3 regions of the Streptomyces sp. NPDC002867 genome follow, and region 1 is predicted to be linked to each of the others. Evidence: riboswitches for the same ligand, from Rfam matches in the RefSeq annotation. Region 1 holds a riboswitch; each other region holds the start of a gene.

What was found. Region 1 has a riboswitch for cobalamin ahead of cobN (cobaltochelatase subunit CobN). Riboswitches for the same ligand answer to the same signal wherever they lie in the genome.
Region 2: it holds a riboswitch for cobalamin, as region 1 does, so the genes downstream of both, ACWD0A_RS26370 (ribonucleoside-diphosphate reductase subunit alpha) here and cobN (cobaltochelatase subunit CobN) in region 1, are expected to answer to the same signal.
Region 3: it holds a riboswitch for cobalamin, as region 1 does, so the genes downstream of both, ACWD0A_RS13050 (FecCD family ABC transporter permease) here and cobN (cobaltochelatase subunit CobN) in region 1, are expected to answer to the same signal.

The regions. Positions count from the first base shown of each region.
Region 1 covers NZ_JBSFUR010000017.1:61,527-71,498, reverse strand. The annotation lists gene ACWD0A_RS18375 (cobalt-precorrin-5B (C(1))-methyltransferase) at 46-1,167, opposite strand; gene ACWD0A_RS18370 (cobalt-precorrin-6A reductase) at 1,180-1,902, shown strand; gene ACWD0A_RS18365 (fibronectin type III domain-containing protein) at 1,949-3,655, opposite strand; gene cobJ (precorrin-3B C(17)-methyltransferase) at 3,908-5,338, opposite strand; gene ACWD0A_RS18355 (precorrin-8X methylmutase) at 5,407-6,033, opposite strand; gene cobG (precorrin-3B synthase) at 6,045-7,460, opposite strand; cobalamin riboswitch at 7,540-7,673, shown strand; gene cobN (cobaltochelatase subunit CobN) at 7,719-9,972, shown strand, end outside.
Region 2 covers NZ_JBSFUR010000035.1:53,524-63,495, reverse strand. The annotation lists gene ACWD0A_RS26375 (ribonucleotide-diphosphate reductase subunit beta) at 1-364, opposite strand, end outside; gene ACWD0A_RS26370 (ribonucleoside-diphosphate reductase subunit alpha) at 364-2,757, opposite strand; cobalamin riboswitch at 2,898-3,029, opposite strand; gene ACWD0A_RS26365 (GNAT family N-acetyltransferase) at 3,074-3,574, opposite strand; gene mctP (monocarboxylate uptake permease MctP) at 3,659-5,293, opposite strand; gene ACWD0A_RS26355 (DUF3311 domain-containing protein) at 5,290-5,571, opposite strand; gene ACWD0A_RS26350 (GntR family transcriptional regulator) at 5,779-6,546, opposite strand; gene ACWD0A_RS26345 (sugar ABC transporter substrate-binding protein) at 6,849-8,150, shown strand; gene ACWD0A_RS26340 (carbohydrate ABC transporter permease) at 8,271-9,266, shown strand; gene ACWD0A_RS26335 (carbohydrate ABC transporter permease) at 9,263-9,972, shown strand, end outside.
Region 3 covers NZ_JBSFUR010000010.1:144,261-154,232, forward strand. The annotation lists gene ACWD0A_RS13015 (hypothetical protein) at 14-184, shown strand; gene ACWD0A_RS13020 (gas vesicle protein K) at 135-548, opposite strand; gene ACWD0A_RS13025 (gas vesicle protein) at 538-777, opposite strand; gene ACWD0A_RS13030 (GvpL/GvpF family gas vesicle protein) at 774-1,589, opposite strand; partial or broken gene ACWD0A_RS13035 (SRPBCC family protein) at 1,630-2,256, shown strand; gene ACWD0A_RS13040 (ABC transporter substrate-binding protein) at 2,403-3,407, opposite strand; gene ACWD0A_RS13045 (ABC transporter ATP-binding protein) at 3,459-4,286, opposite strand; gene ACWD0A_RS13050 (FecCD family ABC transporter permease) at 4,286-5,377, opposite strand; cobalamin riboswitch at 5,478-5,604, opposite strand; gene ACWD0A_RS13055 (hypothetical protein) at 5,629-5,769, opposite strand; gene ACWD0A_RS13060 (hypothetical protein) at 5,881-6,252, shown strand; gene ACWD0A_RS13065 (hypothetical protein) at 6,302-6,640, opposite strand; gene ACWD0A_RS13070 (oxygenase MpaB family protein) at 6,922-7,815, shown strand; partial or broken gene ACWD0A_RS13075 (aldehyde dehydrogenase family protein) at 7,907-8,502, shown strand; gene ACWD0A_RS13080 (cytochrome P450) at 8,680-9,957, shown strand.

The DNA of each region.
Region 1 (9,972 bases):
GGGCACAGCCCCAAGACCCGCCTACGGCGCAGCCGGGAAACCGGCTCACGGCCCCGCCGGGGCCGACCGGCCCACCACCGTCCCCGCGCGGTCGATGCACACCACGTCCACCGCCACCGGCGCCCCCCGCAGGACCGACAGGGCCTCGTCGCGGGCCCTCGCCGCGACGAGGTCGCCGAGCGCGACGCCCGCCGCCTCGCACAGGCGCAGCGCCGCCAGGCCCGTGTTGGCCGTGGCGATCTCCGCGGCGAGAGACTCGGACGCGCCGCCCGCGCGGGCCAGAGCGGCGAGGAAGCCCTTGTCGACCTGGGAGCGGGCCGAGTGCAGGTCCAGGTGACCGGCCGCCAGCTTGGAGAGCTTGGCGAAGCCGCCGCAGACGGTGAGCCGGTCGACCGGATGCCGCCGCACGTACTTCAGCACCGCGCCCGCGAAGTCGCCCATGTCGAGCAGGGCGATCTCCGGCAGGTCGTAGAGCGTCGCCACGGTCTTCTCGGAGGTCGAACCCGTACAGCCCGCCACGTGCGTCAGGCCCGCCGCGCGGGCCACGTCCACACCGCGGCGGATGGAGTCGATCCAGGCCGAGCAGGAGTACGGGACGACGATGCCGGTCGTCCCGAGGACGGACAGGCCGCCGAGGATGCCGATCCGCGGGTTCCACGTGGAGCGGGCGATCTCCTCGCCGTCGTCGACGGAGACGGTGATCTCGACGTCCCCCGTGCCGCCGTGACGGCGAGCCACGAGCGCGACGTGGTCGCGCATCATCTGGCGCGGAACCGGGTTGATCGCCGGTTCGCCCACCTCCAGGGGCAGGCCGGGCAGCGTGACCGTGCCGACGCCGGGTCCGGCCCGGAAGACGACTCCGGAACCGGCCGGCAGCAGGCGGACCGTCGCCCTGACCAGCGCGCCGTGCGTCACGTCCGGGTCGTCGCCGGCGTCCTTGACGATCCCGGCCATGGCGGACGACGAGCCGGTCAGGGCTTCGACGGCCAGGGCGAAGGAGGGCGTCTGGCCCTTCGGCAGTGTGATCGTCACCGGGTCCGGGAACTCCCCGGTGAGCAGCGCCGTGTACGCGGCCGTGGTCGCCGCCGTGGCGCACGCCCCGGTCGTCCATCCGGGCCGCAGACCGGTGTGCTTGAGTTGGGCGTCCCGCCCGCCGCCTGAACTCATGAAAGGACTCCCGTGCACGTACTCATTCTCGGCGGGACCACCGAGGCCCGCGCCCTCGCCGCGACCCTGCATCCCGAGGTCCATGTCACCAGCTCACTCGCCGGGCGCGTCGCGAGCCCCCGGCTGCCGGTGGGCGAGGTACGGGTCGGCGGGTTCGGCGGTGTGGACGGGCTCGTGGACTGGGTGCGCGCACACCACGTGGACGCGGTCATCGACGCCACCCATCCCTTCGCCGAGCGGATCAGCTTCAACGCGGCCCGGGCGGCCGCCACCGCCCATGTTCCCCTGCTGGCACTGCGCCGCCCCGGGTGGGTCCCGGTCGAGGGCGACGACTGGCACCCGGTCGGCTCGCTGACGGAGGCGGCCCGCGCACTTGACGGCCTCGGGGAGCGGGTGTTCCTGACGACCGGGCGCATGGGGCTCGCCGCCTTCGCGGACTGCCCGCAGTGGTTCCTCGTCCGGTCGGTGGACGCGCCGGAGGCCCCGATGCCGGCCCGCACCGAAATCCTTCTCGACCGGGGCCCCTTCACCCTCGACGACGAGAGAGAGTTGTTGCGCACCCACCGCCTCGACGTCCTGGTGACGAAGGACAGCGGCGGCGCGGCGACCGCCCCGAAGCTCCGCGCGGCCCGCGATGCGGGCATCCCGGTGGTGGTCGTGCGCAGACCGCCGGTGCCCGAGGGCGTGCGGGTGGCCGCGACGGTCGAGGAAGCGGCGGCCTGGGTGCACGGCTGAGGCCGCCGCCCCCTCGCGGGGCGCGGCGGCCTCGTTCACGGGTGCCTCAGCTCGCGGCGGGAGCGCCGAGCTCCGTCACCTCGACCCAGGAGACGGCGTCGAAGTCCCACTCGACGAGCGAGTTGTCCCAGTCGTCGCGGGCGGCCACGGCATACCGCACGGTCTCGCCGTCCGGGATCGCCCCGTACAGGAGCGACGTGTCCGCCTCTCCGACGTACGCGACGTGCCGGTACAGCCACACGCCATCGCCGGAACCGTCGCCGTCCGGGTACCAGTCGGCCCGGTAGACGTCGTACCGCATGAGGTCGGGCTCCGTGCTCGGCGCCCACTCCAGGAACACGCCGTCCTCGCGGGCCGTCGCCTTCAGGCCCGTGACGGGCGCCGGGGCGACCAGGTCGCCGTCGGTCGTCGCGGACGCGGAGGCGGACACGGGGGACTCGTTGCCCGCCTCGTCCACTGCGGTCACCGTGTAGGTGTACGTGGTGCCGTGGTCGACCGTCATGTCCGTGTAGGTACTGCCCCGGACCTCCCTGTAGAGGGAGCCGAAGCGGTACAGGCGGTAATGGTCGACGTCGTCGCCGGACGAGGGGGTCCAGCTGACGACGATGCCGTTGCGCGGCTCGAAACGGGCCGTCACGTCCGTCGGCGCGACGGGCGCGTAGTCGCCGCGCGTTGCGGAGACCACGGTCCGTGTCGCCGACGTGTTGCCGGCCGCGTCGGTGGCGGAGACGGCGTACGTGTAGCCCGTCCGCTCGGTGCCGGTGGTGTCCGTCCAGGAGGCCGAGGTCACCGTGGCCAGCTGGAGCACAGGGTGGGTGCCACCGGTGTCGGTCTGCCCCTGCTGCTGCCGGAAGACGGTGTACTTCGTCGCGCCGGTGACCGGCTGCCACGCCAGCGCCGTCCCGCCCTGCCCGTCCGTCGCCGTCAGCCCGCCCGGTGCCGCCGGCGCGGTCCGGTCGACACTGGTGACGGTCACGTCCGCGCTGCCCGAGGACTCGCGGCCCGCCTTGTCGACGGCGCGGACCTCGTAGAGGAACGATTCGCCGGTGGCAGGCGGGTAGTTGACGAAGGAGGTGCCGGTGACGAGGGCCGTGCCGCTGACCTTCGCCCAGGACGTGGAGCTCAGCCGGCGGTAGACGCGGTAACCGGCGAGGTCCATCTCCTTGTTCGCCGACCAGCGGAGCGTGGCCTTGTTGACGGTCCGGTCGTACGCGACCGAGGTACCGGTGGGCGCGAGCGGCCGGACCGTGTCGACGGTGGCCGACGTGCGGGGCGCGTAGGTGAACTTGACGTTCGCGGCGCCCGTCCAGGCCACGTAGTCCACGCGAATCGTGTGGCGTCCGGCAGGGACGGTGACGTTGACGGTCTTGCTCTGCGTGGTGGAGACGTTCCGCCACAGGTCGATCTTGCGCACCCCGTCGAGGTACACGCGGACGCCGTCCTGCGTCGCGGCGGAGAACGTGAACGGCCCGCCGGAGCCGAAGTCGCGGGTGACGGACCATCGGACGGAGAAGTTGTCCCTCGGCAGGGTCACGCCGGCCGGGTCTCCGGTGCCGTAGTTCTCGTTGACGGTGGCGTCGCAGCTGGTGAGCTTGGGCGTGCCGCTGAACGAGGTGTTGGCGAAGAACTGCGCCTTCCAGACCGGAGCGGTGCAGGTGACAGCCGCGGAGGCCGGGGTGGCGGTGAGGAGACCGCCCGCTGCGGCGAGGGTGGCCGTCGTGGCCAGCGCGCTCAGCCGGGTACGAGTGTTCACAGAGTTTGGGGCCCTTTCCGGACCACGCGGCGCAAAGCCGGGGCTGTTCAACACGAGATGAAGGAGCGATGCGCGGGGGGAGGGGGGCGGTGCGGGTGGGGCCGGTGTTCCGCCGGAGGAGGACTGTACAGCCCTGTTCCGCTCCGTACGAGGGCACGGCCGGTCCGGGCGTCGAACCGGCACGCGGGAGCCGGTGCCGTCGCGGGAAGGCCGTCCGCGTCGCTCACCCGGACGCGGACGGCCTCGGCGCGTTCACCCGTAGCGGCGCGGCGTCCAGGCGATCGTGCGGCCGTCGCCACGCTCGACCGCCTGGGTCCGGGACGAGCCGATCAGCAGCAGCGTGCGCATGTCGACCTCGGAGGGCTCCAGCGTCTTCAGGGTCACCACCCGCACCGACTGTTCCGGGCCGCCCACGTCCCGCGCCACGACCACCGGGGTCTCGGGCGAACGGAGTTCGAGCAGCAGGTCACGGGCGGCCGCGACCTGATGGGTACGGGAGCGGGAGCCCGGGTTGTAGATCGCCAGGACCAGGTCCGCCGAGACCGCCGCGCGCAGGCGCTCCGCGATGACCTCCCAGGGCTTGAGCCGGTCGGACAGGGAGATCGTGGCGTAGTCGTGGCCGAGCGGGGCGCCCGCAGCGGCCGCCGCCGCGTTCGCGGCGGTCACGCCCGGCAGCACCCGTACGGGCACGTCCCGGTACTCCTCCTGGGAGGCGACCTCCAGCACCGCCGTGGCCATGGCGAAGACTCCCGGGTCGCCGCCCGAGACGACGGCGACCCGCCGTCCGCGCCGCGCCAGGTCCAGGGCGAACTCGGCGCGTTCGGACTCCACCTTGTTGTCGGAGCCGTGCCGGATCTGGCCGGGGCGGTGCGGGACGCGGTCCAGGTACGTGGTGTAGCCGACGAGTTCGTCGGCGTCGGCGAGCGCGCGGCGCGTCTCGGGCGTCAGCCACAACGGGCCGGCGGGCCCCGTGCCGACGACCACGACCTCGCCGCTCTCCGGCTCCGGCCGGGGGTTGGCGATACGGCTCGGCACGACGGCGACGGAGAAGTACGGCACCGACGCCGGGTCGATGCCGGCCAGTCGCCCGGTCCGTTCGCCGTTCATCGTGGCCCGCTCCACGTACCGGGCCTCGTCCAGCCGGCCCGAGGTCTCCATCGCGCGGCGCACGGCGGGGAAGGTACGGCCGAGCTTCATCACGACGGCCGAGTCGGTCGCGGCGAGACGGGCGGTCAGCTCCTCTTCCGGCAGCGTGCCGGGGATGACCGTGAGGACCTCCTCCGCCTCGCACAGCGGGGTCCCGAGCCGGGCCGCGGCGGCACTGATGGAGGTGACGCCGGGGACGACCTCGGTCGGGTAGCGGTGCGCGAGCCGCTTGTGCATGTGCTGGTAGGAGCCGTAGAAGAACGGGTCGCCCTCGGCGAGGACGGCCACCGTCCGCCCGGCGTCGAGGTGCTCGGCGAGCCGGGCCGCCGCCTCCTCGTAGAAGTCGTCGAGCGCGCCGCGGTACCCGCCGGGATGGTCGGTCGTCTCGACCGTGATCGGGTACATCAGGCGCTCCTCGATGTGGTCGGGGCGCAGATGCGGGGCGGCGATGGAGCGGGCGATGGAACGGCCGTGGCGCGCGCAGTGATACGCGATCACGTCCGCCTCGGCGATGATGCGCGCGGCGCGCAGGGTCATCAGCTCCGGGTCGCCGGGGCCGAGCCCGACGCCGTAGAGGCGCCCCGTCGTCTTCTGGTCGTCGCTCACTACTCCGCCTCGCTCGCGATCGCGTTGACGGCGGCGGCGGCCATGGCGCTGCCGCCGCGGCGGCCGCGCACCACGAGGTGCTCGAGGCCCAGCGGGTGGGCGGCCAGGGCGTCCTTGGACTCGGCGGCGCCGATGAAGCCGACGGGAACGCCTATGACGGCGGCGGGGCGGGGCGCCCCCTGCTCGATCATCTCCAGGAGCCGGAACAGCGCGGTGGGGGCGTTGCCGACGGCGACGACGGAGCCCTCCAGCCGGTCGCGCCACAGTTCGAGGGCGGCGGCGCTGCGCGTGGTGCCCATCTCGGCGGCGAGCGCGGGCACGGACGGGTCGGAGAGCGTGCAGATCACCTCGTTGTCGGCGGGCAGCCGCTTGCGCGTGACGCCGCTCGCCACCATCTGCGCGTCGCACAGGATCGGCGCGCCGGCGCGCAGGGCGGCGCGGGCGTGCAGGACGACGTCCGGGGAGTGGGCGAGGTCGCGGACGAGGTCGACCATCCCGCAGGCGTGAATCATGCGGACCGCGACCTGGGAGACCTCGGCCGGCAGCCCGGCGAGGTCCGCCTCCGCGCGGATCGTGGCAAAGGACTGGCGGTAGATCTCCGCGCCGTCCTTCTCGTAGTCGAACACTGTGCTCTCGCTCACTTCGTCGGTCGTTCGGTGGGGTCGGTGGGGTTGGTGCGCGCCGCCGCGAGGGCGTCGGCGAGCTCGGTCAGGGGGACGGTGTGCCGCGGTACTCCGGGTGCGGTCAGGTCGTAGCGGCCGTCGCCGGTCGCGACGACGTCCACCCAGGCGCCCTGAGGGTGCCCGCAACGGCGTTCGCAGCCGGACCAGTACACAGGCAGCCCGCCCGCGCCGGCGGCGATGCGCGCGGTGGCGTCGGCCCGTACGTCGGCGAGGGACTTGGCGCAGCCGGGCCGTCCGGTGCAGGCGCCGACGCCGGTCCAGGGGGAGTCGGGTCCGGTGACGAGGCCCGCGTCGGCGAGGCCGGGCAGGAGTGCGCCGGGAACGCCGGGAAGGACGACGCCGCGCCAGGGCGTGACGCGCAACTCGCCGGTGCCGTACGTCTCGGCGGTCCGGGCGAGCAGCCGCCACTGCGCGACACGCATCCGTCCGAGGGCGACGCCGACGTGGAGTGAGGCGGCCCCTTGCGCGCCGTGGACGACGCCGGGCACGGGGGTGGCGGGCTCGCCGCCCCGTCCGGGCCGGGCGGCCGCGTCGGCGTCCCCGCCGCGCGCGGCCGGGCCGGCGTCCGGTCCCGGCCCGGACCGGGACAACACGGACGCACCGGGCGACGCGTCAGCACCCGCACCCGCACCCGCACCCGCCGCGATACCCGCATCGCCCAGCCGGCGCGCGAGTTCCTGGCGGGACACCGCGTACTCCGGAGGGAGTTCCCGCACCCGCCACGCCCTCGTGCCGCCGGCGTCCGCCGCGTCCAGGAACGCCTCGGCCGCGAACAGCAGCGCACGCGCGCCGTCCTGCCTGCCGACCGTCAGCGTCTGCTCGCCGAGCAGGACCCGCACCCGCGTCCCGCCCGGCTCTGCGAGCAACATCACATCCGCGCCGAGCCCCGCCATGTCCCCGCGGCCGTCGTCCAGCGCGAACAGGAACCGGCCCGACAGCGCCGTGGCCCGCTCGCTCGCGCACAGCAGCCCGTCCAGTTCGCGTACGAGCGGCTGCACGTCGAGGTGTCCGCGGCCGTCCAGCCCGGACAGCGGCGAGGCGACGACGTTGCGCACGCGCTCGTGGGCGGGCGCGGGCAGCAGACCCGCCGCGTCCAGCAGTGCCGCCAACTCCCCTCCGCAGCCCCCGTCGAGGCCCCTCAGCTGAAGGTTGCCGCGGGATGTGATGTCGAGCGCGCCGTCGCCGAGCCGCTCGGCCGCGTCGGCCAGCGCGTACGCCTGCCGGGCGCTCAGCACCCCCGCGGGCACGCGGACGCGCGCCAGCGCACCGTCGTCCGCGGTGTGCAGTCGCAGCGCGCCGGGGCAGGCATCACCGCGGTCCCGTACGGGAGTTTCGTCCCGGTCCGGGCGGTTCGAGGGGGCCGAGGGCATGGCGGCGAGCATACCGACCATCACACAGGCCACCTGCTGCCGGAGACGTGACGGCCCTTACTATGCTGAACGGCGGGCCACACGGTCCGTCACCGCCGAAGACGGCGTCAGGGGAGGAAGCCCGGTGAGATCCCGGCGCGGTCCCGCCACTGTGAGCCCGGCAGCAGCGCAGCACGCGCACGCGACCGGGTGAGCCAGGAACTCCCGCCGTTTTCCACCGCCCGGGGCGCGGAAACCCCGAGGAAGGCCAGACGTCGCATGCCGCTCTCTTCCGAGGGACTGCCCTCGCAGCCCCGCATCCTGCTTCTGTCGACGTCCGACACCGACCTGCTCAGCGCCCGCGCGGCAGCCGGACCGGTCGCGTACCGCTTCGCGAACCCCTCCCGCCTCCCGGTCGAGGACCTCCCCGGCCTCCTGGAGGGCACCGACCTCGTCGTCGTACGCCTCCTCGGCGGGCTGCGCGCCTGGCAGGAGGGCATCGACCTGCTCCTCGCCCAGGACCGCCCGGTCGTCGTCCTCACCGGCGAACAGGCCCCCGACGCCCAGCTGATGGAGACCTCCACGGTCCCGATCGGCATCGCGGCCGAGGCCCACGCGTACCTCGCGCACGGCGGCCCGGCCAACCTGGAGCAGCTCGCCCGCTTCCTGTCCGACACCGTGCTGCTCACCGGCCACGGCTTCGAGCCCCCGGCGGCCGCGCCCACCTGGGGCCGCCTGGCGCGCACCCCGCGCCGGGAGGCCGACGGTCCCCTGATCGCCGTGCTCTACTACCGCGCCCACCACATGAGCGGCAACACCGCCTTCGTGGACGCCCTGTGCGGTGCGATCGAGGACGCCGGCGGCCGGGCCCTGCCCCTGTACGTGGCGTCTCTGCGCGCCCCCGAGCCGGAGCTGCTGGAGCAACTGCGCAGCGCCGACGCCCTGGTGACCACGGTGCTCGCGGCGGGCGGCACGCGCCCGGCCGAGGCGTCGGCGGGCGGCGACGACGAGTCGTGGGACGCGGGCGCGCTCGCGGCCCTGGACGTGCCGATCCTCCAGGCGCTGTGCCTGACGGGCCCGCGCTCGGCGTGGGAGGACAGCGACGAGGGTCTGTCCCCGCTGGACGCGGCCAGCCAGGTGGCGGTGCCGGAGTTCGACGGCCGGCTGATCACGGTCCCGTTCTCGTTCAAGGAGATCGACGAGGACGGCCTCCCGGCGTACGTCGCCGACCCCGAGCGCGCCGCCCGCGTCGCCGGGACGGCCGTACGCCACGCCCGGCTGCGCCACATCCCGAACGCGCGCAAGCGCATCGCGCTGGTCCTGTCCGCGTACCCGACCAAGCACTCCCGCATCGGCAACGCGGTCGGCCTGGACACCCCGGCCTCCGCCGTCGCCCTCCTCAGGCGCCTGCGCGCCGAGGGCTACGACTTCGGGCCCGAGGCGGACATCCCGGGCCTCGTCTCCGGCGACGGCGACGAGCTGATCCACGCGCTGATCGAGGCCGGCGGCCACGACCAGGACTGGCTGACCGAGGAGCAGCTCGCCCGCAACCCGGTCCGCATCCCGGCGGCCGACTACAAGCGCTGGTACGCCGAGCTCCCGGCCGAACTGCGCGAGGCCGTGGAGGAGCACTGGGGCCCGGCGCCCGGCGAGATGTTCCTGGACCGGTCCCGCAACCCCGAGGGCGACATCGTGCTGGCGGCCCTGCGCCGCGGCAACCTGCTGATCCTCATCCAGCCGCCGCGCGGTTTCGGCGAGAACCCGATCGCGATCTACCACGACCCCGATCTGCCGCCCTCGCACCACTACCTGGCCGCCTACCGCTGGATCGCCGCGTCGGCCGACGACGGCGGTTTCGGCGCGGACGCGATGATCCACCTGGGCAAGCACGGCAACCTGGAGTGGCTGCCGGGCAAGAACGCGGGCCTGTCCGCGGCCTGCGGCCCGGACGCGGCGCTCGGCGACCTCCCGCTCGTCTACCCGTTCCTCGTCAACGACCCGGGCGAGGGCACCCAGGCCAAGCGCCGGGCGCACGCCACGCTGGTCGACCACCTGGTGCCGCCGATGGCACGGGCGGAGTCGTACGGCGACATCGCACGCCTCGAACAACTGCTGGACGAGTACGCCCAGATCTCCTCCATGGACCCGTCCAAGCTGCCCGCGATCCGCGCGCAGATCTGGACGCTGATCCAGGCGGCGAAGCTGGATCACGACCTCGGGCTGGACGACCGCCCGGACGACGACGGCTTCGACGACTTCCTGCTGCACGTCGACGGCTGGCTGTGCGAGGTGAAGGACGCGCAGATCCGCGACGGTCTGCACGTCCTGGGCGGCGCGCCGACCGGCCCGGAGCGGGTCAACCTGGTCCTGTCGATCCTGCGCGCCCGTCAGATCTGGGGCGGTACGACGTCGCTGCCGGGCCTGCGGGAGGCGCTGGGCCTCGACGAGTCCGCGGCGACCCGGACGACGGCCGACGAGGCGGAGGCCACGGCCCGCGCGCTGGTCGAGGCGATGGAGGCGGCGGACTGGGACC
Region 2 (9,972 bases), on a different contig from region 1:
GGTCGGGCAGGTAGGTGTCGAGCAGCGTCAGATAGAACTGGACGTGCACGGCCTCCTCGAAGAGCTGACGGCTCAGGTACAGCCGCGCCTCGGGGGAGTTGATGTGCTTGTAGAGCGTCAGCACCAGGTTGTTCGCCACGATCGAGTCGCCCGTCGCGAAGAACGCGACCAGCCGGCCGATCATGTGCTGCTCGCCCGGCGTCAGCTTGGCGAGGTCGGCGACGTCGGAGTGGAGGTCGACCTCCTCCACCGTCCAGGTGTTCTTGATGGCGTCCCGGTAGCGCTCGTAGAAGTCCGGGTAGCGCATGGGACGCAGGGTCAGTTCGAAGCCCGGGTCGAGCAGGTTCTTGTTCTCCACGGTCATTACTGGCAGGCCTCGCAGGACTCGGGGTTTTCGAGGGAACAGGCGACGGCGTCGGGGCCGGCGGCCGCCTGGACCGGGGGCACCTCCGCCGAAGGCTGGGGGAGGATCGTCGCCTGCGCGGCGCGGGCGATCCTCGTCGCCGGGCGCGAGCGCAGGTAGTACGTCGTCTTCAGGCCCTGCTTCCAGGCGTACGCGTACATCGACGACAGCTTGCCGATGGTCGGCGTCTCCAGGAACAGGTTCAGCGACTGGGACTGGTCGAGGAACGGCGTACGGGCCGCCGCCATGTCGATCAGGCCGCGCTGCGGGATCTCCCAGGCCGTCCGGTACAGCTCGCGCACCTCGGCCGGGATCCAGGTGAAGTCCTGCACCGAGCCGCTGGACTCGCGCAGCGCCTCGCGGGTCTGCGCGTCCCACACGCCGAGCTTCTTCAGCTCGTCCACCAGGTAGGAGTTGACCTGGAGGAACTCGCCGGACAGGGTCTCGCGCTTGAAGAGGTTGGAGACCTGCGGCTCGATGCACTCGTAGACGCCCGCGATCGAGGCGATCGTCGCCGTCGGCGCGATGGCGAGGAGCAGCGAGTTGCGCATGCCGACGGCGGCGATCCGCTCGCGCAGGGCGGCCCAGCGCTCGGGCCAGTTCAGCTCCACGCCGTAGTGGTCCGGGTGCAGAACGCCGCGCGCCGTGCGCGTCTTGTCCCATGCCGGCAGCGGGCCGCTGCGCTCGGCGAGGCCGGCGGACGCCTCGTACGCGGCGAGCATGATGCGCTCGGCGATGCGGGTGGACAGCGCGCGTGCCTCGGGTGAGTCGAAGGGCAGCCGCAGCTTGAAGAAGACGTCCTGGAGGCCCATCGCGCCCAGGCCCACGGGCCGCCACTTGGCGTTGGAGCGCCCGGCCTGCTCGGTCGGGTAGAAGTTGATGTCGACGACCCGGTCGAGGAAGGTGACCGCGGTGCGGACGGTGGCGTCCAGCCGCTCCCAGTCGAGGTACCCGCCGTCGGCTCCCTGCTCGACGAAGGCCCCCAGGTTCACCGAGCCGAGGTTGCAGACGGCCGTCTCGCCGTCGTCGGTGACCTCCAGGATCTCGGTGCACAGGTTGGAGGAGTGGACCGTGTGGCCGGGCTCGGCGGTCTGGTTGGCGGTGCGGTTGGAGGCGTCCTTGAAGGTCATCCAGCCGTTGCCGGTCTGCGCGAGCGTGCGCATCATGCGGCCGTACAGGTCGCGCGCCGGGATGGTCTTGCGGGCCAGGCCCTTGGCCTCGGCGGCGCGGTACGCGGCGTCGAACTCCTCGCCCCACAGGTCGACGAGCTCGGGCACGTCGGCCGGCGAGAACAGCGACCAGTCGGAGCCCGCCTCGACGCGCCGCATGAACTCGTCGGGGATCCAGTGCGCGAGGTTGAGGTTGTGCGTACGCCGGGCGTCCTCGCCGGTGTTGTCGCGCAGCTCCAGGAACTCCTCGACGTCGGCGTGCCAGGTCTCCAGGTAGATCGCGGCGGCGCCCTTGCGCCGGCCGCCCTGGTTCACGGCGGCGACCGAGGCGTCGAGTGTCTTCAGGAACGGGACGATGCCGTTGGAGTGCCCGTTGGTGCCGCGGATCAGCGAACCGCGGGCACGGACGCGCGAGTACGAGAGCCCGATGCCGCCCGCGTGCTTGGACAGGCGCGCGACCTGGTGGTAGCGGTCGTAGATCGAGTCGAGCTCGTCGAGCGGCGAGTCCAGCAGGTAGCAGGACGACATCTGGGGGTGGCGGGTGCCGGAGTTGAAGAGCGTGGGGGAGGAGGGGAGGTAGTCGAGCCGGCTCATCAGGCCGTACAGGTCGGCGACCTCGTCCACCGAGCGGACGCTGTCGTCCTCGGCGAGGCCGCAGGCGACGCGCAGCATGAAGTGCTGCGGCGTCTCCACGACCTGACGGCTGATGGGGTGACGCAGCAGGTAGCGGCTGTAGAGCGTGCGCAGGCCGAAGTAGCCGAAGCGGTCGTCGGCGGCCGGGTCGACGAGCGCGTCGAGCCGGGCCGCGTGCAGCGCCACGAACGCGGCGGTGCGGTCCGCGATCAGGCCCTCGCGATGCCCGACCGCGACGGAGGCCGAGAACGACACGGCGCCCTGGCCGGCGGCCTCGTCCGCGATCGTGCGGGTCAGCAGCCGGGCGGCGAGACGGGAGTAGGCCGGGTCCTCGGAGATCAGACCGGCGGCGGCATCGGTGGCGAGGGAGCGCAGTTCGGCCTCGTCCGATCCGGCGTGCCGCCCGCGCAGCGCGGCGGCGGCGACCCTGCCGGGGTCGGTGTCGGGCAGATCGGCCGTCAGATCCGTGAGGGTCCGCAGCAGGCCGGCCCCGGGACCGGCCGTGGTCTGCTCCGCGGTGCCTGAAGCCGGATCGGCTGGCGCGATGGTCATGTGATGCTCTCCCTCGCTCGGCTCTGGGCCGGCGGGGGAGGCGGGGACCATGCCGGCGCGGGCCCGCGGACGGGCAGCACGAGGCACGGCGTCCACCGGCCCTACCGCGAGGCCCGGACGTCTCGGCACCCGGTTCGGTCGAGCCGGATGCACCGTCGGCAGGTCCTCGGACTTGTCGGGTACGCACAGCGCACCGGATCACACCGTTGCGGGACAGTTCCGGATTCGCACCGGATTCCCCTGCGGCGACAGCCAGATGAGCATACATGTGGGGGCGGGGTGCTGCGCATGCCCCCACATGTTGTGTCTCGCGGGCTCAGAGCTCCAGGGCGTACGTCAGCAGGGGAACGTTCTCGACCGGTGCCCAGTCCCGCTCGGGGGTGCGTACGAAGCCCAGCCGGGCGTATATCCGGTGCGCCGCGTGCATCATCGGCTGCGTCGACAGCACCACGCGCACGCACCCGGGCACCGCCCGGGCCCGGTCGACACAGGTCCGCACCAGCGCCTCGCCCACCCCGCGTCCCCGGGCCTCCTCGGCCACCGACAGCGTCCGGAACTCGGCCTCGCCCGGACCCGCGAGGTCGGCGTACGGGCCGCCGGCGGGAACGAAGGCCACCCCGCCGAGCACGGTTCCCCGCCCGTCCACGGCGACGTACACCTCCGTGTGCGCGGCGCGTCCCGCGACGTCCCGCAGCACCTCCAGATACGGGTCCTCCTCGCCGAAGTCGAGCATTCCGCCGCGCAGATACGCCTGCGCGGTCAGCTCCCCCAGCGCCCCGCACTCCCCGGGTTCGATCCGCCTGATCGTGATGTCCATGCCCGGCAGTGTGCATCAGAGCACGACGAAGGGCCGCCGCATTTCCCTGGGGGGAGATGCGACGGCCCTTGCGTACGCGATCCGTCAGTGGCCGCCGGGGGCGCCCGCCGTGGCCGGCGGCAGTTCCACCTCGACGCCCGGGTCGCCCGCGTCCGCCGTGTAGTCGGACGGGCTGGTCTCGTCGACGCCGTCCGGGGCCTTGGCCGCCTTCAGGACGAAGGTGAGCACCACGGTGACGACGAGGTTCAGCACGAACGCGGTGAGGCCGATGTAGCCGATCTCGCCGATGCCGGGGATCTCGGCCGACGAGCCGCCGAAGTGCTTCTGTGTCGGGCTCGCCACGCCGTAGGCGGCCACCGTGCCGTAGATCATGCCGACCGCCCAGCCGGCGATGAGCGCCCAGCGGTGGAACCAGCGGGTGAACAGGCCGCCCACCAGGGCCGGGAACGTCTGCAGGATCCAGATGCCGCCCAGCAGCTGGAAGTTGATCGCCACGGTCTTGTCCATGGTGAGGACGAAGGCCAGGGCGCCGACCTTGACCAGCAGCGAGACCAGCTTGGAGACCTTGGTCTCCTGCGCCGGGGTCGCGTCGGGCTTGAGGAAGTCCTTGTAGATGTTCCGGGTGAACAGGTTGGCCGCGGCGATGGACATGATGGCCGCGGGGACCAGCGCGCCGATGCCGATCGCCGCGAAGGCGACGCCCGCGAACCAGTCCGGGAACATGTTCTCGAACAGCTGCGGGATGGCCAGCTGACCGTTGGTGACCTTCACGCCCGCCGCGATGGCCATGAAGCCGAGCAGGGCCAGCAGGCCCAGCATCAGCGAGTACAGCGGCAGGATCGTGGTGTTGCGGCGGATCACCTCACGGCTGCGCGAGGACAGCGTCGCCGTGATGGAGTGCGGGTACATGAAGAGCGCGAGCGCCGAGCCCAGGGCCAGGGTGGCGTAGCCCCACTGGCCCATCTCGCCGGGTACCAGGGCGCCGACGGGCTTGTCCGTGGCCGGGTTGATCTGCGAGAACTTCTCTCCGGCGGCGGAGAAGATCGCGTCGAAGCCGCCGAGCTTGATCGGGATGTAGATGATCGCCACCGCGATGACGATGTAGATCAGGGTGTCCTTGACGAAGGCGATCAGCGCCGGCGCACGCAGTCCGGAGGAGTACGTGTAGGCCGCGAGCACACCGAAGGCGATCAGCAGCGGCAGGTCCTTGATGAACCAGTTGGTGTTCTCGCCACCGCCGACGCCCATGACGTCGAGCACGGCCTGGATGCCGACCAACTGGAGCGCGATGTACGGCATCGTGGCGAGGAGGCCGGTGAACGCGACCGCCAGGGACAGGCCCTTGGAACCGAAACGTCCGCGGACGAAGTCGGCAGTCGTCACGTACCCGTGCTTGTGCGACACCGACCACAGGCGCGGCAGGAAGGTGAAGATCAGCGGGTAGACGAGGATCGTGTACGGCACGGCGAAGAAGCCGGCCGCGCCCGCCGCGTAGATGGCCGCCGGCACGGCGACGAAGGTGTATGCGGTGTACAGGTCGCCGCCCAGCAGGAACCAGGTCACCCAGGTGCCGAACGATCTGCCGCCCAGGCCCCATTCGTCGAGGCTGTGCTCGTTCTCGGCCTTGCGCCAGCGGGCGGCCAGGAAGCCCATGACCGTCACGGCCAGGAAGAAGAAGATGAAGACGCCGAGTGCGACGCCGTTCACGCCGTCCTTCATCGGGAGGCACCTCCCTTGCGGGCGCGCTGGTCACGCTGCCACAGCTTGTAGGCGATCATCGTCAGCGCCGTCGACACCACGACCCAGAGCATCTGGTACCAGTAGAAGAACGGCATGCCGATGAACGTCGGCTCGACCTTCGCGTAGGAGCCGACCCAGAGCATCGCCACGAAGGGTGCGAAGAGACAGAGGGCGATGATCACGCGCACCGGTGTGACGACCGGTTGTTTCGCTTCGGGCGCTTCAGGCGCGTCCGGTGCCTCGGGCACTGCTGACATGCGGCTCCGTCCCCTCACTGGTCACCTGTTGTAGTGCGCAGGAAATCTAGGCGAGCCGTTCGAGTCCCGTCACCCCCGGTCCGCATATCGGTACGGCAACGACTTCGCGCCACGGCTGCGCAAAACATGACATGGCGTCGCAACACGCTGCGACGCCATGCCGGACACCCTGTCAGGTGGGGGACGTACGGCTCCGGGGCGCGTGTCTCAGTCCTTCGGCCGCTGGAGCCGAGCGACGAACTTGTAGCGGTCCCCGCGGTACACCGAGCGGACCCACTCCACCGGTTCGCCCTGGGCGTCGAGCGAGTGGCGCGAGAGCATCAGCATCGGCAGGCCGACGTCCGTGCCGAGCAGCCCCGCCTCGCGCGGGGTGGCGAGAGACGTCTCGATCGTCTCCTCGGCCTCGGCGAGATGGACGTCGTACACCTCCGCGAGGGCGGTGTAGAGCGAGGTGTACTTGACGAGCGACCGCCGCAGCGCGGGGAAGCGCTTGGCCGAGAGGTGCGTGGTCTCGATGGCCATGGGCTCGCCGCTGGCCAGCCGCAGGCGCTCGATCCGCAGGACCCGCCCGCCCGTCGAGATGTCGAGCAGCTCCGCCAGCGTGTCGTCGGCTGTGACGTATCCGATGTCCAGCAGCTGGGACGTGGGCTCCAGGCCCTGTGCCCGCATGTCCTCGGTGTACGAGGTGAGCTGCAGCGCCTGGGAGACCTTGGGCTTGGCGACGAACGTGCCCTTGCCCTGGATGCGCTCCAGCCGGCCTTCCACGACGAGTTCCTGGAGCGCCTGCCGCACGGTCGTGCGCGAGGTGTCGAACTCGGCGGCGAGCGTGCGCTCCGGCGGCACCGGAGTCCCGGGCGGCAGTGTCTCGGTCATGTCGAGCAAGTGCCGCTTCAGCCGGTAGTACTTGGGCACGCGCGCGGTACGGGCGCCTGCTGCCCCGCTCTCGGCTTCGGTGCCGGCCCCGTCCGTGGTCATGACCCGCCTTCCCGACTGCTGCGCTCCTGCCGTCACCGGCTCCTCCGTCTGTAGCGGCTCACATGGTGGCACGGACCGCTCGCGGGTCGTCGCCCTCCCTCAGGTGTCGGTCCGATAACGGACGCGACTGCCCTTCTTATACACCCTTGACACCCCCAAAGGTCTAGGCCAAGCTCCCGGTACTGGTCTAAACCATTAAAGATCAGATCCCGGCCCCAGGGCAGAATCCGGCGCGCCATTGTCAAGTGCTGCGCGACTCCCGGGTGGTGGGGGGGACTCTTGCATCCCTTGAGGAGGGTGGCGTGAAGCGCAATCTCGTAGCAGCGGTGGGTGTGGCGGCCATGATGGCCTCGGTCGCGGCGTGCGGTTCGGACGGCGGCGGCGAGGCGGCCAAGAATCCGAAGGACCGCAAGGAGACGCTGACCGTCTGGCTGATGGTCGACGCGCAGTCCACGTGGCCCGAGCTGGTGAAGGACGTCAATGACCGGTTCAACGCCAAGTACCCGGGCGTGAAGGTCAACGTCCAGTACCAGCAGTGGGCGGACAAGACCAAGAAGCTCGACGCGGCGCTCTCCGGCGACAAGTTCCCGGACGTCGTCGAGCTCGGCAACACCGAGACCATGACGTACATCCTCAACGGGGCGCTCGGCGAGATCGACCCGAAGAAGTACGAGAACGCGGACACCTGGATCGGCGGCCTCAAGGACACCTGCTCCTACGAGGGCAAGCAGTACTGCGTGCCGTACTACGCCGGTGCGCGCGTGGCCATCTACAACAAGGACATGTTCAAGGCGGGCGCGGGCGTCGAGACCCTGCCCACCACCGAGGCCGAGCTGACGGCCGCCCTGGACAAGGTCCAGGAGAAGTACGGCAAGGACAAGGCGTTCTCGCCGCTCTACCTGCCCGGCCGCTACTGGTACGCCGCCATGTCCTACGTCGCCGCGTACGGGGGCGAGATCGCCACCTACGACGAGGGCACGAAGGAGTGGAAGTCCGCTCTGTCCACGCCCGAGGCGCAGAAGGGCATCAAGCACTTCGTCGACCTGGTCGACAAGTACAACCACGGCGACAAGACCAAGGACGAACAGGACCACGCCAACGTCATGGCCAACGAGAAGGCCGCGCTGCTGTACGGCAACGGCTGGGAGGCCGGCAGCGTCACCGACCCGGCGGGCAACGGCAACGCCAAGCTCAAGGACAAGATCCTCACCGCGGGAATGCCCGGCCCGAACGGCAAGGCGCTCCCCTCCTTCATCGGCGGCTCCGACCTCGCCACCATCTCCAAGTCCAAGGTCCAGGACCTCGGCGAGGAGTGGATCTCGATGTTCACCGGCGCCAAGTCGCAGGAGGTGCTGGCCTCCAAGAACATCCTGCCGAACAACACCAAGCAGCTGGAGCCGCTGAAGGCCAAGCCGGAGACCGCTCCGATCGCCAATGCGGTGCCGGACGCCTGGTTCACCCCGATCGCGCCGGGCTGGGCCGCGATCGAGAAGAAGGAGGTCCTGGAGCTGATGCTGCTGGACATCATCAAGGGCACGCCGGTCGAGGAAGCCACCAAGAAGGCCGACGAGGAGATCGACAAGCTGATCAACGAGCAGTCCTGACTCCGGACTTCTCACCGCGTCGACCAGCGGCGGGGGCGGCGGACCGTGCCTCGGCACGCGCACCGCCCCCGCACTCCGGTACCTCCCGGCCCGTACGTCCGAACGGAAGGCTCAGCACCCATGAGTGCCGCCGACATGAAAGCAGCCGACCCGGTGGTGCCCGTAGCGCGGCACCCCGAGGGGCCCGGCACCCAGCAGCCGAAGGGGCAGGCGCCCAGGCCCCGCAAGGCCGGTGCGCTGCTGCCGTACCTGCTCATCGGCCCGACCATCCTCGCGATCGCCGCGGTCTTCGTGTGGCCGCTGGTCAAGACGGCGGTCATGTCCTTCCAGGACGTCGGCCGCAAGGAGCTGTGGACCGGCGAGCCGGCCCCCTGGGTCGGCTTCCAGCAGTTCACCGACATCTTCCGGGACGGCGCCTTCTGGGACTCGGTCGTCCTCACCGTCGTGTTCATGGCCGCCTGTGTCGTCACCACGCTCGCGGCCGGCCTCGCGATCTCGCTGATGATGCAGCGCATGTCCACCTGGGCGCGGCTGCTGCTGACCGCGGCGCTGATCGCCGCCTGGTCCATCCCGCTGATGGTGGCGGCCTCGATCTTCCGCTGGTTCGCCGACTCGGACTACGGCGTCGCCAACATGGTCCTGTCGAAGTACCTGGGACTGGACTTCCAGGGCCACAACTGGTTCCTCGACCACAAGCAGGGCTTCCTCGTCATCGGCGCCGTGGTGGTCTGGGGCGCGATCCCCTTCGTCGCCATCACGCTGTACGCCGCGCTCACCCAGGTCCCCAGGGAGCTGGAGGAGGCCGCGTCCATCGACGGCGTGGGCGCGTTCGGCAACTTCCGCTACGTGATCTTCCCGGTCATCAAGCCGGTGTTCCAGATGGTGGCCACACTGTCCGTCATCTGGGACTTCAACGTCCTCGGCCAGGTCTGGCTGATGCGCGGCACCAAGCCCGAGCCCGAGTACGAGGTGCTCGGCCTCTACGCCTTCAACAAGGCCTTCGAGTCCAACTCCTTCAGCCAGGGCGCCGCGATCTCCCTGATCACGGTGCTCCTGCTGTCCGGCGTGGCCGTCTACTACCTGCGCCAGCTGCTCAAGATCGGAGAGGTCGAGTGAGCGCCCTCAGCTCCGCCCCGAAGGCCATCCGCCCCGACCGCAAGAAGAAGAGCAGGCACGTCTACAACGCCGTCGGGCTGCTGACCTTCGTGGTCATGATCTTCCCGGTGTACTGGCTGATCATCAGTGCCCTGCGCCCGAACGCCGAGATCCGCAGCTACGACCAGACCCTGTGGCCGTCGTCGGTCACCTTCGACAACTTCGGCCGTGCCATGGACCAGGCCGACTTCGGCACCGCCGTCCAGTCCAGCCTCATCATCTGCGTCACCGCGGTCGTCGGCGCGATGGTGATGGCGACCATCGCGGCGTACGCCATCGGCCGCTTCCGGTTCGCCGGCCGCAGACTCTTCATGATCGTGCTGATCCTGGTCCAGCTGCTGCCGCCGACGGCCATGCTCATCCCGATCTACCTCCAGCTCAACGACCTGGGCGCGCTGAACGAGTACTGGGGCGTCATCGTCATCTACCTCGTCTCCACGCTGCCGTTCGCGACCTGGATGATCCGCGGCTTCGTGATCAACATCCCCAAGGAGCTGGAGGAGTCCGCGATGGTCGACGGCTGCAGCCAGATGGGCGCCTTCTGGCGGGTCGTCTTCCCGCTGCTCGCGCCGGGACTGGCCGCCGCGTCCATCTACTCGCTGATCAATGCCTGGAACGAGTACCTGCTCGCCTACATCGTGCTGCAGGACAACGACAAGTACACCCT
Region 3 (9,972 bases), on a different contig from region 1:
CGGGGAGGCCGCCGTGATAGCCGTCGCTCTGCTCCTGCCCCTGCTGCTGCTGGGTCTGCTCCTCGTGCTCGATCGCTACGAGGACTACATGATCGCCACCACCCGCACGCCGCGCCACGCGGACCGCACCGGCGTCAGTCGGATGGCGGGAGCAGCGGCCCGAGCGGCCCGAGATCCAGGTTGAGATCGTCCATGGTCAGCCCGTACTGGGCGCACAGACCTGTCATGCGGTCGTGCAGGATCATGAGGGTGGCCCCGAGCCTCTCCTCCTGTTCTTCGCTGAGGTCCCCTTGGTCCACCCGGTGCAGCGCCTGGCGCTCCATGAGCTGACGCAGCAGCTCGACCAGGGTGAGGACCAGTCTGACCAGGTCTCGTTCCACGGTGTCGGGGTCGGCGGTGATCCGGCGTGACGGGGTCCGCACCGGTGGTTCCTCTCCGGCCGGCGGCAGGTCGCGCGGTGTCGCGGGGAGCAGGTGGAAGGCGCGGGCCGCGGCGTCCGCCACCTCGTCGAGGCGATTCCTGGCGGGGTCCCGGTCCTCAGACGTCATGGCTGTCCCGCGAAGCGGCGGGTATCGCCCAGGGAGACGGGTTCTCGGGGCCGATGGACACGATCAGGGCACGCAGCGAGACGCGTACGAGATCGACGTCGGCGACGGACAGGACCACGTCACCGGTGATGACTGCCCCGCCGCTGAGCAGCCGGTCGAGCAGGTCGATGAGCGCGACCTGCCGCCCGTGCAGAGGTTCCGGCTCTGGGAGGTCCCGGGGCTCGGTCATGGGACCGCACCGCCCGTGGAGTCGTCGGAACCGGCGGCGGGCGTGGCGAACGAGTACGGCGCCCACGGTCCCGTCACCTCGACACGCACGCCCGTGAGCCCGTCGGCAGCCTGCGTCACCTCGGCACGGAACGCCTGCGCACGGTCCGCGTGCACCAGGTAGGCGTCGTTGAGGACGTTCTCGTCCACGGAAGGGGCCAGGGCACCCTGTTGGACGCGGTGGCGTGCGCGGCCGGCAGCGTACCGGCGCCCTGCCGCTTCGACCCGTTCGGCCGCCACCTCGGCGGCCCGGTAGACGTCGTCCCGGACGCTCTGCTGCGCCCTGCGCTGACGCAGATACGCGCGCCCGGGACCGAGGTCCGCCGCCTCGCCGGGCACGGGGGCAAAGGGGGCCGCGGCAGGGTCGGCATAGATCTTGACGCCCCACTCGAGGTGCCCGGCCAGCCGTTCCAGCCGCTCGTCGAAAACGCCGGCCCCGCCGTCCAGGGCCCTGCGCGCGCTGTCGTCGTCGAGGTACACGGTCGCCAGGCGCATGGGCAGGACCGTGGTGCGAGCGGCCAGTGCGTCGATGACGGCGTGGTGGGCGCGGGCAACCGCCTCCAGCCAGTCCAGGTCCTCCAGGTGCCGTTTCAGGGCCGCCTCGTGGAAGTCGTCCGCGGGTACGGGGCTGACGGCGAGCAGGAGCCGGTCGTCGCGGGTGGAGCCCATCAGGTGCACCGATGCGCCGGCGACACCGGTCAGTCCGCCCGCGACATCCGCCAGTCCGTCGGCGTCCCGCGCCACGGCGTAGGCGTAGAGCACCTGGTCACTCATCGCGTCCGCTCCTCCGACGACGCCCCTCGCGGGGGTCTCCTTGATGAACATCGTCGAAGCGCTGGACGTCGGCGTCCCGATCCGCACCGCGTACGACCACTGGACCCAGTACGAGCAGTTCAGCAGCTTCACCAAGGGTGTACGGAGTGTGTCCCAGGGCGACGAGACGACGAGCGACTGGAAGGTCAAGGTGGGCCCGTCGACCCGCGGCTGGAAGGCCACCGTCCAGGAGCAGGTGCCGGACGAGCGGATCATGTGGACCTCCGAGGGCGCCAAGGGCACGACCCGGGGGTGCGTGACGTTCCACGAACTCGCGCCGAGCCTGACGCGCATCGTCCTCGTCGTCGAGTACTACCCCTCCGGGTTCTTCGAGAAGACCGGCAACCTCTGGCGCGCCCAAGGACGGCGCCTGCGCCTGGACTTCAAGAACTTCCAGCGGTACGTCACCTTCACCGACGAGGAGCCCGAGGGCTGGCGCGGAGAAATCCGCGACGGCGAGGTGGTCCGGACCCACGAGGAGGCCGTGGAGGAAGAGGAGGAAGCGGCCGCGTACGAGGACGAGGAAGACGAGAACGGGTACGAGGAGGAAGCCGAGGAAGGCAAGGACGAGGAGGGATACGAGGACGAGGAATACGAGGGCGAGGAGGAGGAAGAAGAAGAAGAGTGAGAGCTGCGCAGCGTGCTGCACGGGTTCGGCGAGGAGACCCCCACGGCCCGCTTCGCCCCAGCCCGGACCGGTGCTGCGTACGGCTCGACCCGGCCGCCTGACGACGACGGGGCAGGACCGGACCGGCCGGGGGCACACGTCCGGTCTCAGCGAGGCGTCACCGACCGCAGGTAGGCGCCGAGTGCCGCGACGGCCGCCGGATTACGGGGGCTTTCCACCAGGTCGACGTAGTCCAGCACAAAGATGCGCCGGTGCTTGACCGCCGACACCTGGGCGAGCGGCGGGTAGGAGAGCAGGAAGTTCTTCTTCTGCTCCGCGGTGGTGTCGCCGTAGTCGTTGACGACGATGACGTCGGGGTCGCGCTGGACGACGGTTTCCCAACCCACCGTCGTCCACGAGTCCTTCAGGTCCTTCATGATGTGGTCGCCGCCGGCCTTGGTGATGATGTCGTCCGGCGCGGCGAAGCGGCCGGAGGTGAAGGGCTTGTCCTCGCCGCTGTCGTAGAGGAAGACCGTCGGCCGGTCCGCCCCCTTGGGCGCCTTCGCCCCGGTGGCGCCGATCTGCCGGCGGAAGTCCGCGATGAGCTTTCGCGCCCGCTCCTCCACGCCGAAGAGCTTCCCGAGGTTGCTGAGATCGGTGTAGAGCGCCTCCAGCGGCGGCATGATGCCCCGCGCCTTGTCGCGGCCGTTACGGCAGGACTCGGTGAGGACGTACGAGCTGATGCCGACCTTGCGCAACGCGTCCGGTGTCAGGCCGTTGTCCTCGCCGAAGCCGTAGTTCCAGCCCGCGAAGACCAGGTCGGCACGGGCGTCCAGGACGACCTCCTTGGTGATCCGGTCCTTGGAGAGCCACGTCACCTTGTCGTAGCCGGTTTTCCAGGGAACGCCGGTCAGGTCGCCCTTGTCGTCCGGCATGACGAAGCCGGCCATCCGGTCCTCCAGGCCGAGGGCGAGCATGATCTCGGTGATGCCCACGTCGTTGGTGACCACCCGTTCGGGGACCTTGTCGTACGTCACCTGGCGACCGCAGTTGGTCAGCGTGACCGGGCCGTTGCCCTTCGCCTGGGGCGTCGGTGCGACATGCGCGCCGCACGCCGTCAGGCTCAGGGTGAGCGCGGTGGCGAGGGCCGCGCGTCGCAGGGCGTGGATCATGGTGCTCCTCATCGGCAGGGGTACGGGGAAGCCGAGGACGTTCGTCCCGGCTCAGGAAGCGGGCAGGTCGTCGGGACGGGCGATGCGGTCGAACAGCAGTTGCACGGCGCCCGTCACCGGATGCCGTACGCGGTGTGCGCGCACCCCGAAGACGTCGGCCAGCAGCTCGGGAGCCAGGACGTCGTCCGGCGGGCCGGAGGCGACGATGCGGCCGTGCGCGATCACGTACAGCACGTCGCAGTGGCCCGCCGCCAGGTTCAGATCGTGCAGGGCGGTCAGTACGGTCGGTCCGCCCCCGGACTCGGTCCAGGGGGATCCGCAGGCCCGCACCAGCGACAGGACGTCCAACTGCTGGGCGATGTCGAGGTGGTTGGTCGGCTCGTCGAGCACGAGCACACGGGGCTGCTGGGCCAGCGCGCGGGCGATCAGGACGCGCTGCCTCTCACCGCCGGACAGGGACAGGAAGGACCGTTCCGCGAGATGAGCCGCGCCGACCCTGGTGAGCGCGTCGCGGCAGATCCGGGCGTCGTCCGGGGATGTGCGAGCGCCCGGGACCGGGCCGCGCCGGTGCGGCAGGCGCCCCATCTCCACCACCTGGGCCACCGTGAAATCGAACTCGGCCGACGAGTCCTGCGGCAGCGCGGCGAGCCGGCGGGCACCGGCGCGCGCGTCCATGGCGTGCAGGTCCTCGCCGTCCAGGCGCACGGTGCCGGCGGTGGGACGCAGCGCCCGGTACACGCAGCGCAGCAGCGTCGACTTGCCGCTGCCGTTCGGCCCGACGAGGCCGACGACCTGGCCGGGAGCGGCGTGCAGGGTGATGTCCCGGACGAGGCGGGCGCCCGCGACGTCGACCGACAGGTCCTCGATGTCGACACGCATCAGCGGCCCCCGAACGCGTAGCCGCGGCGGCGCATCAGCAACAGGAAGCAGGGCACGCCCACGACGGCCGTGACGACGCCCACCGGCACCTCCGCCGGGGCGAGCACCGTCCGGGAGACGACGTCCACCCACACCAGCAGCACCGCTCCCGCGAGGGGCGTCACGGCGAGCACCTGCCGGTGGCCGGCGCCCACCACCATCCGTACGAGGTGCGGCACCATCAGGCCGACGAATCCGATCGCCCCGCTCACCGCCACCACGGTCCCCGTGACGGCGGCCGTCACGACGAACAGTTCCCTGCGCAGCCGCCGGGCGTCCACGCCCAGTGCGGCGGCCGTCTCGTCCCCCATGGCAAGGGCGTTGAGCCGCCCCGCCGACAGGGCGAGATGGACCGTCCCGGCGAGCACGGTGGCGGCCGCGACCGGCACCGAGCCCCAAGTCGCCCCGCCGAGGCTGCCGAGCAGCCACATCATCGCCGACCGGGCGGCTTCGCCACGGTCGGCGCTGAACACCATGAGGGTGGTGACGGCCGAGAAGCCGTAGCTCATCGCCGTACCGGTCAGCACCAGCCGCAGCGGCGTCAGGCCGTGCGCACTGCGCGCCGCCGCGTACACCAGGACCATGGCCGCCAGCGCCGAGCCGAAGGCGGAGACCGGCAGCGCCCACATGCCCAGGACGGAGAACGCCCCCAGGAGGATCACCGCGTTGGCCCCGACTGCCGCCCCGGAGGAGATGCCGAGCACGAACGGGTCGGCGAGCGCGTTGCGGACCATGGCCTGTACGGCCACACCGACGGTGGCCAGGCCTGCGCCCACGACCGCCGCCAGGACGGTTCGGGGCAACCGGATGTGCCACACGATGGCGTAGGCGGACTGTTCGTCGGCCCGTATGGTGCCGCCGGTCAGACCGGCCCGCAGCAGGTGCAGCACCTGGCCCCACGTCAGGTCCGAGGCTCCGAGGCCGACCGCGCACACGAGGGAGAGGAGAAGCAGGGCGGCGAGTGCGCCGGCGAGCGGCGGAGCCGGTATGCGCCTGGGGACAGGCGGAGCCGGCGCGGCGGTGGCCGCGGACGGGGACAAGCTGACGGACACGCGTGCGGTCCTTCGCCTCGGGCCGCGTCCGTACGCATCAAGGGGTGGCCCTCATGACGAGGACGTGCGCCATCCCTCTCGCAGTCCGCGGCGAGCAGTCGGGAACTCCAGCCGTCCCACGGGTGATCGGGCTTGCGCGGCCGACCCTGACGGGCGATCGCGCTTACCGTTGCGGGTCAGCGCCGGATTCCCACCGGACTTCCCCCACGGGACGCAGTGCGCAGCGTAGCAAGCACGGTGGACCTCCCCGTTCAGCGCGTGGAGCCTCCACGGGCCGCGGCGAGGTCGTCGAGGTTCTGCGCCACCGCTGTGGCGACCGCTGTGGCTCCGACGCCGCCGAGGAACTCGTCCTTCAGCCCGCGACCCGCCGGGGGATTCCCGGCGAAGGCCATGCGGATGGGCGGCCGCTTCGCCGGTTCCGACGGCGCCGTTCGCAAGACCGGTGGAGGAACGGCTCCGGAAAGGCGGCACATGTCCGCGCCCGCCCCGTAGAATCGGCGCTCATGTCGAACCCTGATGACCTGCTCGTCGACATCGCCGCCATGGTGGAGTCCGAGCACTCCAATCAGATGTCCCTCACCGTCGTGATCCCCGGCGCCGTCATCACCGGACGGCTGGCTCCGGAGGCCGTCTGGCGGGAGCGAGTGGCCGAAGTGCTGAAGGACTCGAACCAACTGGGCGCCTTCTCCCCCGTGTTCACGAGGCCCGGAGGCTGGCGCGACCGGCACGGTGAAGCCCCCTCGTACCTGCACTTCCATGTCGCGAGAATTCTCCAGGGCAGTGTGGGGATTCCCGAGACCGGCGGCATGTACCGCATCGCCATCAAGGACGTGAGCGCCTGGACAGTGGGGGACTTCAGCTACTCCGACCGCTGAGCGGACGGCCTTCGTGGCGGCGGGCCGGGGACTCGGCGGACGGTCCGGCTCACGCCACGTGGTCGCTGTATCCGCAGACCCAGGCGAGTGCGTCGTGCACGCCCCGGACGTAGTCGCGCTTCCCGGCCTGCAGGGTGGGATCGTCCAGCTGGACCACTGCCGCGTCCACCTCGGCGGTCAGCAGCCGCAGGCCGGGAATACCGTCGGCGCCCGCACCGGTGACGGGTGAACGCTCCGCATGTCCCATCGCCCACTCGTAGGCCGCTGCCGCGCCGGAGGAGAACTCGGGCGCCGTTCTGCGTGCCGCCAGGCCCTTGAACACGAAGGCGACGTCCTCGTGCACCCTGACACCGATTCGCTGCTCGCCCTGCCGCTCGTTCGTGGTCACGTCGACCGACTTCCCTTCACCGGCAGCTCCTGACGTCCGCCGTCCAGGTCCTTCTCTGACCCGGCCCTGAGAGGTGAGTGGCCAGGTTCCCATATGTCCCTCCTGTTCCTCGGATGCGTTTTCGGTCGGTACCACGGACGGGTTCCCCCTCACCCCGCGCCTACGCGCACGACGACGCCCCCGCGTCCGAATCGCGCCGGCAGGTGCCCGGTGCGGGCCCCGGCGGCCCGGCACGCCACGCGTTGGTGACACCCCCGCCCGCCCGGGTCGATACTTGGGCCATGAACGGGTCCGCGCCTGTCGTCGGGGACCTGCGCAAGCGGGTCGGAGCCGGGATCTTCCGCCGCGTCGCAGGGCCGGCCGGTCCTGCCAACAGGGAGCGCATCCACCACACACCGGGACCACGGTGGTTCGGGCCCGAGCGGCCCATCCGTACCGTGCAAGGTGACGCGTCCATGTTCATCGGCGGGCTGCGCGCCCTCCTCCTGCAGTCCCTGCACCCCCTCGCGATGGCGGCCGTGGCCGCGCATTCCGGATACCGCGGCGACCCGTGGGGCCGTCTGCAGCGCACGAGCACCTTCCTCGCCGTGACCACGTTCGGCACCGCGGACGACGCGCAGGCGGCCGTGGACCGCGTCCGCGCGGTACACGAGCGCACACGGGGCACGACGGCCGACGGCCGGCCGTACCACGCGGCCGACCCGCACCTTCTGGGCTGGGTCCACGTGGCCGAGGTCGACAGCTTCCTCGGGGCCCACCAGCGCTTCGGCGCCCACCCCCTCGACGGCGCGGGCTGCGACGCGTACATCGCCGACATGGCACGCGTGGCATCTGCCCTCGGCGTACTCGATCCACCGCGCGACCGGCGTGAACTGGCAGACCGGATCGACGCCTACCGCCCCGAACTGTGCGGCACCACGGAAGCCCGCGAGGCGGCACGGTTCATCCTGCTCCATCCGCCCCTGCCGCTCGTGGCCAAGGGCCCCTACGCCCTGCTGGCCGCGAACGCGGTCACCGCGCTGCCCCCGTGGGCCCGCAGCTCCCTGGGCCTGCCGAACCCGGGCCCCGCCACGGAGACCGTCGTCCGTCTCACCGGCCACGCCCTCACCCGGGCCATCCGCTGGGCCCTGGCTCCCTCCCGCACCGCACCGACCGCGCGACGACCGCCTCGGTGAGGACGCGGAAACGGCCGTGCGGTCAGTTCCGGGGGATGCGCCCCTTGCAGTGCATCGCGGTGCGCAGCAGAGCGCTGTCGGCGCCGAAGCCGGGCTCGCGCGGCTGACCGCGGTGTACCAGAAGCTGCCCATCGGCGACCCGTTCGACGAGGGCACCCTCGTCGGACCACTCGTCTCCGGCACGGCGCCCGACGCCATGCAGGACGCCCTTGCCCGGGTGCAGGCACAGGGCAGGAAGATCCTCGTGGGCGGCAACCGGCGCCTGGCCGACGCCGCGCCCCGGGCCGCTTACGCCGAGCCGGCCATCGTCCGCGTCGACGAGCAGACCGACGTCGTCCGGGAAGAGACCTTCGCCCCCATTCTTTACGTGCTGACCTACGACACGATCGAGGAGGCCATCGCCCTGCGCAACGACGTACCGCAGGGCCTGTCGTCGAGCATCTTCACCCGTGACCAGCAGGAAGCCGAACTCTTCCGGTCCTCGGAGGGCTCCGATCTGCGGCATCGCCAACGTCAACATCGGCACGTCGGGTGCGGAGATCGGCGGCGTCTTCGGTGGCGAGCAGGAGACCGGCGGCGGGCGCGACTCCGGCTCCGACGCGTGGCGCGCCTACATGCGCCCAGCCCACCAACACGATCAACTACTCCGGCCGCCTCTCCCTCGCCCAGAACGCCAGCTTCCTCTAGGCCCGCACCGTCACAGCGGCCGGCCCCGCCGCCCCCTCCGAGGGCCCGCCCGGGCGGGGGCGCGCGACGCCCTGCTCATCCGGTCGGTTATCGTGTGGCCTCGGCCCCGAGCGGGCAGCTTGGTCAACTGTCCCCCCGTCGGGTGATGGTCCGTACGCCTTGACGGAGAACACGCGCGTGGCAAGCACGGAGACACGTCCGGCACCCCTGCCGACCGGCCTTCCCGGCATTCCCGGCCTCTTCGACCCGCCGTTCGTGGCCGACCCGTTCCCCACGCTGGCAGTGCTGCGGAGCACCTCGCCCGTCCACTTCGATCCCGGCACCGGCCTGTGGCTGGTCAGCCGCTATGCGGACGTGCGGAGCGTGCTGCTGGATCCGGGGACGTATCTGCCGGACAACGCCCAGCACTCCGTGACGCCCCTGCCCGTGCGCGTACTGCGCATCCTCGCCAGGGCGGGTTTCTCCCTGCCGCCCGCACTGGCCAACAACCGCGGCGCCGACCACGCGGACCTCCGGCGCCTGGTCATGCGCTTCTTCAACGCCGAGCGCGTCGCGGCGGCAGTGCCGATGGTCGAGCAGACCGCTGCGGAGATGCTGTCCGGTCCGCGGTCCCGCTACGCCGCCGGCGACCGCTGCGATCTGGCCGCCGAGTACGCGCGACTCCTGCCGTGCCGCGTGATGATGCGGCTCCTCGGCATCGACGGCGTCTCCGCCTCCACGCTCGCGACGTGGAGCGACGCCGCACTGGAACTCTTCTACGGTCGCCCTCCCGCCGAACGGCAGCTCCACCTGGCGGAGCAGGTCGGTGCGTTCCACCAGTGGCTGACCGCGCAGGTGTCCTCGGCCGCGGCGACGGACGGGCTCATCGGCGGACTGCGCCGGCACCGGAAGCCGGACGGCACGCCGCTGGACGCCGCGACCGCCGTGGCCGTGTGCTTCTTCGTGTTCATCGCCGGGCAGTCCACCACCGGGCAACTGATCTCCACGGCGCTCCTGCGGGCCGTGTCCGATCCGCAGGTCTGGTCACGCGTCGCAGGGGAGGACGGCTTCGCCGAGGCGTGGGTGGAGGAGATCCTGCGGCGGGAGCCGCCGGTCACCACGTGGCGCCGGGTGACCGCGCGCGAGACGGAACTGTCCGGTGTGCGCCTGCCGGCCGGAGCGCAGCTGCTGCTGATGCTGATGGGCACCGGGTCGGACCCCGAGATGTTCGACGATCCGGAACAGCTGTGCCCGCACCGGGAGAACATCCGGCACCACCTGGCGTTCGGTGCGGGACGGCACCGCTGCCTGGGCGCCTCCCTGGCCCGCACCGAAGCCGCGGTCGCTCTGCGGGCGGCAGCCCGTGCTCTGCCGGACGCGGCACTCGTGGAACCGGGGACGCAGCCGCCGATGCTCGGCCTGCTCTCCTTCCGCGCACCGCTTCAGGTCGTGGTGCACCGCCACTCCGGCCGGTGACGCGGCCCCACGGGT